2 regions of the Agromyces zhanjiangensis genome follow, and region 2 is predicted to be linked to the other one. Evidence: predicted binding sites of a transcription regulator. Region 2 holds the regulator's gene; the other holds the start of a gene.
The links. The regulator LexA, encoded in region 2, represses DNA repair genes until DNA is damaged. The targets are predictions, from matches to a motif close to TCGAACANNTGTTCGA.
Positions count from the first base shown of each region.

Region 1 (4,419 bases), on a different contig from region 2:
TGGACGTAGCCGAGGCCGACGTCGACGAGGGTCTTGAGGTAGCGGTGGATCGCGGAGATCGGCTCGAAGAACTCGGCCGCCTCGCTGATCGGCATCTCGAGCACCTCGGCGATGTCCTTGCCCTTGTAGTGCACCTGCAGCGTCTCGCGGTTGTAGCGCTTGCCGCCGCACACCTCGCACGCGACGTACACGTCGGGAAGGAAGTTCATCTCGATCTTGATCGTGCCGTCACCCGAGCACGCCTCGCAGCGGCCGCCCTTGACGTTGAAGCTGAACCGACCGGGGAGGTAGCCGCGGGCCTTGGCCTCGGCCGTCTCGGAGAACAGCGTGCGGATGCGGTCGAACACGCCCGTGTAGGTCGCCGGGTTGGATCGCGGCGTGCGGCCGATCGGCGCCTGGTCGACGTGCACCACCTTGTCGAGGTGCTCGAGTCCGCTCACGCGTCGGTGCTTGCCCGGCACCTTCCGCGCCCCGTTGAGCCGGTTGGCGAGCACGCGATAGAGGATGTCGTTCACGAGCGACGACTTGCCCGACCCGCTCACGCCCGTCACCGCGGTGAACGTGCCCAGCGGGAACTCGACGTCGACGCCGCGGAGGTTGTTGGCCTGCGCGCCCTCGACGCGGATCACGCGGGACGAGTCGACCGGACGGCGCGTCGGCGGGATCGCGATCTCCTTGCGGCCGGCGAGGTAGTCGCCCGTGAGCGACTCGGTGTTCTTCATCAGGTCGGCGTAGCTGCCGCTGTGCACGACCGTGCCGCCGTGCACGCCCGCCCCGGGTCCGATGTCGACGATCCAGTCGGCCGTGCGGATCGTGTCCTCGTCGTGCTCGACGACGATCAGCGTGTTGCCGAGGTCGCGGAGGGCCACGAGGGTGTCGATGAGCCGGCGGTTGTCGCGCTGGTGCAGGCCGATGCTCGGCTCGTCGAGCACGTAGAGCACCCCCGTGAGGCCCGAACCGATCTGGGTGGCGAGCCGGATGCGCTGCGCCTCGCCGCCGGAGAGGGTGCCTGCCGCGCGTGCGAGGTCGAGGTAGCTGAGTCCGACGCGGATGAGGAAGTCGAGTCGGAGCTTGATCTCGCGGAGCACCTGCGCCGCGATCGCCTGCTCGCGATCGGTCAGCTCGAGGCGGTCCATGAACGCGCGCGCGTCGTGCAGGCTGAGTCGGCACACGTCGGCGATCGAGGCGTCGTGGACGAGGACCGCGAGCACCTCGGGCTTCAGCCGGTCGCCGCGGCACACCGGGCAGGGGATCTCGCGGAGGTACTCGGCCCAGCGCGCGCGCTGCACGTCGGTCTCGGCCTGGAGGTACTGGCGTTCGATGTAGGGCACGACCCCCTCGAAGCCCGAGGTGTAGCTCATCTCGCGGCCGTACCGGTTGCGCCAGCGCACGCGCACCTCGAAGTTGTCGCCGCGGAGCACGGCGTGGCGGGCGTCCTCGTCGAGCTCTTCCCACGGGGTGTCGAGCGAGAAGCCCAGGTCGCGGGCCAGCCCGTCGAGGAGCTTCTCGTAGTAGTTGTAGAGGCTCTTGCCCTGCGAGGTCCACGGCAGGATGACGCCCTCGGCGATGCTCAGCGCCGGATCGCCGAGCAGCAGGTCCTCATCGACGGACATCCGCGTGCCGAGCCCGGAGCACTCGGGGCACGCCCCGAACGGGGCGTTGAACGAGAACGTGCGCGGTTCGACCTCGGTGAGCGCGATCGGGTGCTGGTTGGGGCAGCTGAGCTTCTCGGAGAAGGTCTGCCACGCGGCATCCCCCTCGCGGTCGACGTAGTTGACCTGCACCACGCCGTCGGTCAACCGCAGCGCGGTCTCGAGCGAGTCGGTGAGCCGGCCGAGGATGTCGTCGGACGCCACGAGCCGGTCGATCACGACGGAGATGTCGTGCTTGACCTGCTTCTTCAGCTTCGGCGCCTCGTCGAGGCGGATCAGCTCGCCGTCGACCACCGCGCGGGAGTAGCCCTGCCCCGAGAGCTCGCGGAAGAGGTCGACGAACTCGCCCTTCTTCTGCGAGACGACGGGGCTGAGCACCTGGAACCGCGTGCCGGACTCGAGCTCCATCAGGCGGTCGGCGATCTGCTGCACCGTCTGCCGCTGGATGCGCTCGCCGCACACCGGGCAGTGGGGCACGCCGATGCGCGCCCACAGCAATCGCATGTAGTCGTAGATCTCGGTGATCGTGCCGACCGTCGATCGCGGGTTGCGGTTCGTGGACTTCTGGTCGATCGAGACCGCCGGGCTGAGCCCCTCGATGAAGTCGACGTCGGGGCGGTCGACCTGGCCCAGGAACTGCCTGGCATAGGCCGAGAGCGACTCGACGTACCGGCGCTGGCCCTCGGCGAAGATCGTGTCGAACGCCAGCGAGGACTTGCCCGAGCCCGAGAGGCCCGTGAACACCACCATCGCATCCCGGGGGATCTCGACGTCGACGTCGCGCAGGTTGTGGACGCGTGCCCCGCGGACGCTCAGGCGCGAATGGGCATCGAGACGTGAAACTGGCACCCTACGAGTCTACGAACGGCCTCCGACACTCTCGCCGTGAGCGCACCTGCTGAGAGCGAACACACGTTCGATCCGCGCGTTCGCCGGGCCGCTCGCGCCCGCCGCCGCCGGGTCAAGCGAGGTGCCCGGCCTTCTCCATCTGGCGGAGCTCGCGTTTCAACTCCGACACCTCGTCGCGCAGGCGCGCGGCCAGCTCGAACTTCAGCTCGCCGGCGGCCTCGAGCATCTGGTCGTTGAGGTCGCGGATGAGCTCCTCGAGGTCGTTCGCCCCGGCTGCGGCGATGCCGTCGCGCTTCATCGGCACCGGCGAGCTCTTCCGCCCGTCGCGCCCGGCGAGGAGCGCGGCCGTGTCGGCCTCCTCGCGTGCGAGCACCTCGGTGATGTCGGCGATGCGCTTGCGGAGCGGCGTCGGGTCGATCGCATTGACGCGGTTGTACTCGAGCTGCATGTCGCGCCGCCGATTGGTCTCGTCGATCGCGAGCTGCATCGACTCGGTCATCACGTCGGCGTACATGTGCACCTGGCCCGAGACGTTGCGGGCCGCGCGCCCGATGGTCTGGATGAGCGAGGTCGAGGAGCGCAGGAACCCCTCCTTGTCGGCATCGAGGATCGCGACGAGTGACACCTCGGGCAGGTCGAGTCCCTCGCGGAGGAGGTTGATGCCGACGAGCACGTCGTACACGCCCGCTCGCAGCTCGGTGAGGAGCTCGACGCGGCGGAGCGTGTCGACGTCGGAGTGCAGGTACCGCACGCGCACGCCCGTCTCCGTGAGGAAGTCGGTCAGCTCCTCCGCCATGCGCTTGGTGAGCGTCGTGACGAGCACGCGCTCGTCGCGGTCGGCACGCGACCGGATCTCCTCCAGCAGGTCGTCGATCTGCCCCTTCGTCGGCTTCACGACGATCTCGGGATCGACGAGGCCCGTCGGGCGGATGATCTGTTCGACCACGCCGTCGGCGATGCCCATCTCGTACCGTCCCGGCGTCGCGGACAGGTACACCGTCTGCCCGACGCGGTCCTTGAACTCGTCCCACTTCAACGGTCGGTTGTCGAGCGCGCTCGGCAGTCGGAAGCCGTGCTCGACGAGCGTGCGCTTCCGCGAGGCGTCGCCCTCGTACATCGCGCCGATCTGCGGGACGGTGACGTGCGACTCGTCGATCACGACGAGGAAGTCGTCGGGAAAGTAGTCGAGGAGGCAGTGCGGCGCCTCCCCCGGCGCACGACCGTCGATGTGGCGCGAGTAGTTCTCGATGCCCGAGCAGAAGCCGATCTGCTCCATCATCTCCAGGTCGAACGTCGTCCGCATGCGGAGCCGCTGCGCCTCGAGCAGCTTGCCCTCGCGCTCGAGCTCCTGCAGTCGTTCGTCGAGCTCGTCGCGGATCGTGCCGATCGCGCGCTGCATGACATCGACGCTCGCGACGTAGTGCGAGGCCGGGAACACCGGCACCGCGTCGAGCTTGGCCACGACCGTGCCGGTGAGCGGGTGCAGGCTGTGCAGCGCCTCGACCTCGTCTCCGAACATCTCGATCCGAATCGCGTGCTCCTCGTAGACGGGGATGATCTCGATCGTGTCGCCGCGCACGCGGAAGGTGCCGCGGGAGAAGTCGACGTCGTTGCGCTGGTACTGCATCGACACGAACTTGCGGATGAGCCAGTCGCGATCGACCCGCTGGCCGACCTGCAACGGCATCATCGCGCTGAGGTACTCCTCTGGCGTGCCGAGGCCGTAGATGCAGGAGACCGTCGACACCACGACCACGTCGCGTCGACTCAGCAGCGAGTTCGTCGTCGAGTGCCGGAGACGCTCGACCTCGGCGTTGATCGAGGAGTCCTTCTCGATGAACGTGTCCGTCTGCGGGACGTACGCCTCGGGCTGGTAGTAGTCGTAGTACGAGACGAAGTACTCGACCGCGTTGTTCGG
Region 1 covers NZ_JBEPKB010000002.1:379,410-383,828, forward strand. The annotation lists gene uvrA (excinuclease ABC subunit UvrA) at 1-2,501, opposite strand, end outside; gene uvrB (excinuclease ABC subunit UvrB) at 2,614-4,419, opposite strand, start outside.
Region 1: the regulator LexA is predicted to act here: its motif matches at 2,557-2,572, upstream of uvrA (excinuclease ABC subunit UvrA).

Region 2 (4,419 bases):
CGCCGGCTCGCCCGTGTGGACGAGGTACGGCCGGCCGGAGATGTCGACGACGGCCTGCGCGAGCGCCTCGTCGAGCGGGACGAGCGCGTCGCCGTACCGCGAGATGCCGCGCTTGTCGCCGAGCGCCTGGCGGATCGCGGTGCCGAGCGCGATGCCGACGTCCTCGACGGTGTGGTGCACGTCGATCTCGATGTCGCCCTTCGCCCGCACGGTGAGGTCGGTGAGCGAGTGCTTCGCGAACGCGGTGAGCAGGTGGTCGTAGAAGGGCACGCTCGTCTCGATGTCGCTCGTGCCGGTGCCGTCGAGGTCGATCGAGAGGTCGATGCTCGACTCGCTGGTCTCGCGCTGCACGCGCGCGGTGCGCGCGGGGCGGTCGGTGCTCATGGGGTCATCCTATTCGGGAGGGTCGGGGTGGATTCCGGGCTCGATCAGGCGTTCGCCGCGGCGGCGGGCGCGAACGACGCCATGGCCTCGAGGAAGGCGGTCGTCTCGGCCTCGGTGCCCGCAGTGACTCGCAGGCAGCCCGGCAGCCCGATCTCGCGGATCAGGATGCCGCGCTCGAGGAGCGCCTCGAACACCGCGTGGGGATCGTCGACGCCGCCGAAGAGCACGAAGTTCGCGCCGCTGCGGTACGGACGGAAGCCGAGCGCGCGGAGCTCGTGCGTGATCCGCTCGCGCTGGGCGCGGATCTCGTCGACCATCGCCAGCATCTCGCCGGAGTGGGCGAGGGCGCCGAGCGCTGCGGCCTGCGTGAGGGCGGAGAGGTGGTACGGGAGCCGGACGAGCCGCAGCGCGTCGATGACGGCGGGGTCGGCGGCGAGGTAGCCCACGCGCGCACCCGCGAAGGCGAACGCCTTGCTCATCGTGCGGGAGACGAGGATCCTCGGCCGCCCCTCGAGGAGCGTGAGCGCGCTCGGCGTGCCCGGGTCGGCGAACTCGTGGTACGCCTCGTCGACGACGACCACGCCGCGCGCGGCGTCGGCGACCGCGGCGATGGTCTCGAGCGCGAGCGGCGTGCCCGTCGGGTTGTTCGGCGAGCACAGCAGCACGATGTCGGGGTCGTGGCGCTCGATCGTCGCGACGGCGGTCTCGGGCGAGAGCTCGAAGTCGGCGTCGCGATCGGTCGCGATCCACCCGGTGCCCGTGCCCGAGGAGAGCAGGCCGTACATCGAGTAGGTCGGCGAGAAGCCGAGCGCGGTGCGGCCCGGCCCGCCGAAGGCCTGCAGCACGTGCTGGAGGACCTCGTTCGAGCCGTTCGCCGCCCAGAGCTGCTCGGGCCGGAGGTCGTGGCCGAGGTAGCGCGCGAGGGCCGTGCGCAGCTCGGTGAACTCGCGGTCGGGGTATCGATTGAGCCCGATGATCGCGGCAGCGACCCGGGCGACGATGTCGTGCGCGACGTCCTCGGGGATCGGATGCGTGTTCTCGTTGACGTTGAGTGCGACGGGCACGTGCTTCTGCGGGGCGCCGTACGGGGACTTGCCGCGGAGGTCGTCACGGATGGGAAGGTCGTCGAGACTCGTCACCGATCAATGCTATCCGCGTGCATCGGCGTGTTTCGTGCGCGCGACCTGCCCGGCGGCGGTCAGCCGAGCGCGGGGAGGACGAGCTGCTGCCCGGGCTGCACCACGGCGTCGTCGAGGCCGTTCAGCCGCATGATCTCGTAGATGACGTCGCGCGGGTCGGACGACGGCGCGATCGCCTCGGCGATGCCCCAGAGCGTGTCGCCGGCGCCGACCTCGACGGTCTCGAACGCCGCCGGTGCTCGGCCGTCGTCGATCCCGGCGACGGCGCCGCCGCTCGAGAGAGCACCGATCAGCGCCCCGAGCACCAGCGGGAGCGCGGCGAGCCCGGTGACGACGACGCGACCGCGCCTGGTGAGCCTGAGCCTGGTACGCGGGGTCGCCGACCCGAACGCGGGCATCGTCGAGGCCGCACTCGCGGCCCCCATCACCACTGCACTCATTCCGCACCTCCCGGGCTCCAGCCCCGCATCCGGCCCTCGGCCGGGAGGGCCGGATGCGAAGCTGTGTTCCGAATATATCTTCGAACAATCGAAGCCGCAAGCACCGGACGGGTGGGAATCCGGCCGGGAATCCGCGACACACTCGAACGGATGTTTGTCGCGCGTGTGCGAGGCGGATACAGTTTCGAATGTCCGACGACAGTCGAACACCGACCACCGACATCCGGGCCGACGCGGTCCCGACGAGAGGCGAGGCACGTGAGCATCGACATCGACCAGGCACGCGGCGCGAGCGGCCGGTCGCGTCGGCGCAAGACGCTGAGCCCGAAGCAGCTGGCCATCCTCGAGGTCATCCGGGGCTCGGTCGCCGACCGCGGCTACCCGCCGAGCATGCGCGAGATCGGCGACGCCGTCGGGCTCTCCTCGCTCTCGAGCGTCACGCACCAGCTCAACCAGCTCGAGCTCGCCGGCTACCTGCGACGCGACCCGAACCGCCCCCGCGCGCTCGAGATCCTCATCGACGTGCCCGGCGCCGAGCAGCGCCCGTCGTCGGCCGAGCCCGCGCCGGTGGGCGACGCGGCCATGGTCCCCCTGGTCGGCCGCATCGCCGCCGGCGTGCCCATCACCGCCGAGCAGCAGATCGAAGAGGTCTTCCCGCTCCCCCGCCAGCTCGTCGGCAAGGGCGAGCTGTTCATCCTGAAGGTCGTCGGCGACTCGATGATCGACGCCGCGATCTGCGACGGCGACTGGGTCGTCGTGCGCTCGCAGCGCACGGCCGAGAACGGCGAGATCGTGGCGGCGATGCTCGACGGCGAGGCCACCGTCAAGGTCTTCCGCCAGCGCGACGGCCACACCTGGCTGCTCCCCCGCAATTCGGCGTTCGAGCCGATCCTCGGCGACGAGTCCGAGGTGCTCGGCAAGGTCGTCGCAGTCCTCCGCACCGTCTAGCGAGCGGATCGCCCGGCCTGCACCGGCACCGACGACGAGGGCGGATGCCGCGGGCTCGCCCCGCGGCATCCGCCCTCGATCACCGGAGTCAGGACGTCGCCACCGCGACACCCTCGCGCACCGAGCGCGTCGCCTCCACGATGTTCGCGAGCGACGCGACCGTCTCGTCGTAGCCGCGCGTCTTCAGGCCGCAGTCGGGGTTCACCCAGAGCCGTCCGGCGGGCACGCCGTCGACCGCGCGCTCGAGGAGCGAGCGCACCTCCTCGACGCTGGGCACGCGCGGCGAGTGGATGTCGTACACCCCCGGACCCACGCCGTGGTCGAACCCGCTCGCGGCCAGGTCGCCCACGACCTCCATGCGGCTGCGCGCCGCCTCGATCGAGGTGACGTCGGCGTCGAGCTCGCGGATCGCGTCGATGACGACGCCGAACTCCGAGTAGCAGAGGTGCGTGTGCACCTGCGTCGCGGGCGCCGCGCCGCCCGTGGCGAGGCGGAACGAGCCGACCGACCAGTCGAGGTAGGCGGGCTGGTCGGCGAGCTTCAGCGGCAGGAGCTCGCGCAGCGCCGGCTCGTCGACCTGGATGACACGGATGCCGGCCTGCTCGAGGTCGCCGATCTCGTCGCGCAGCGCGAGCGCGACCTGCCGGGCGGTGTCGCCGAGGGGCTGGTCGTCGCGCACGAACGACCACGCGAGGATCGTGACCGGCCCCGTGAGCATGCCCTTCACCGGCTTCTCGGCGAGCGACTGCGCGTACGCCGACCACTCGACCGTCATCGGCGCCGGGCGCGAGACGTCGCCCCAGAGGATCGACGGGCGCGTGCAGCGCGAGCCGTACGACTGCACCCAGCCGTGCTGCGTGACCGCGAAGCCGTCGAGCAGCTCGGCGAAGTACTGCACCATGTCGTTGCGCTCTGGCTCGCCGTGCACCAGGACGTCGAGGCCGAGGTCCTCCTGCAGCCGGATCACGCGCGCGATCTCCTCGCGCATGAGCTCGCGGTACGCGGCATCCGTCAGTTCGCCCTTCACCAGGCGGGCCCGGGCGCGACGGATGTCGGCCGTCTGCGGGAAGGAGCCGATCGTGGTGGTCGGCAGCGCCGGCAGCGCGAGGTCCTCCTGCGCGGCGACGCGGTCGTCGTAGGCCGCACGGGCGAACGCGGTCGCGTCGAGCGCGGCGAGGCGGTCGCGCACGGCCGGCACGCGCACGCCCGGCGCGGCGGCCCGGTCGGCGAGAGCGGCGGATGCCGCGTCGAGGTCGGCCGCGATGGCCTCGCGCCCCTCGGCGAGGCCGCGCGCGAGCGCCGCGACCTGCGCGACCTTCTGGTCGGCGAACGCGAGCCAGCTCACGAGGCGCGCATCGAGCGCGGTCTCCTCGTCGACGTCGTGCGGGACGTGCAGGAGCGACGTGGAGGTCGAGACGGCGACGGAGCCCGAGAACGAGCGGAGCGCCTCGGCACGCGCGAACGCGTGGGCGAGGTCGCCGCGCCAGATGTTGTGGCCGTCGACGACG
Region 2 covers NZ_JBEPKB010000012.1:91,105-95,523, reverse strand. The annotation lists gene hisB (imidazoleglycerol-phosphate dehydratase HisB) at 1-384, opposite strand, end outside; gene ABME02_RS17865 (histidinol-phosphate transaminase) at 429-1,523, opposite strand; gene ABME02_RS17860 (LysM peptidoglycan-binding domain-containing protein) at 1,583-1,963, opposite strand; gene lexA (transcriptional repressor LexA) at 2,234-2,911, shown strand; gene metE (5-methyltetrahydropteroyltriglutamate--homocysteine S-methyltransferase) at 3,000-4,419, opposite strand, start outside.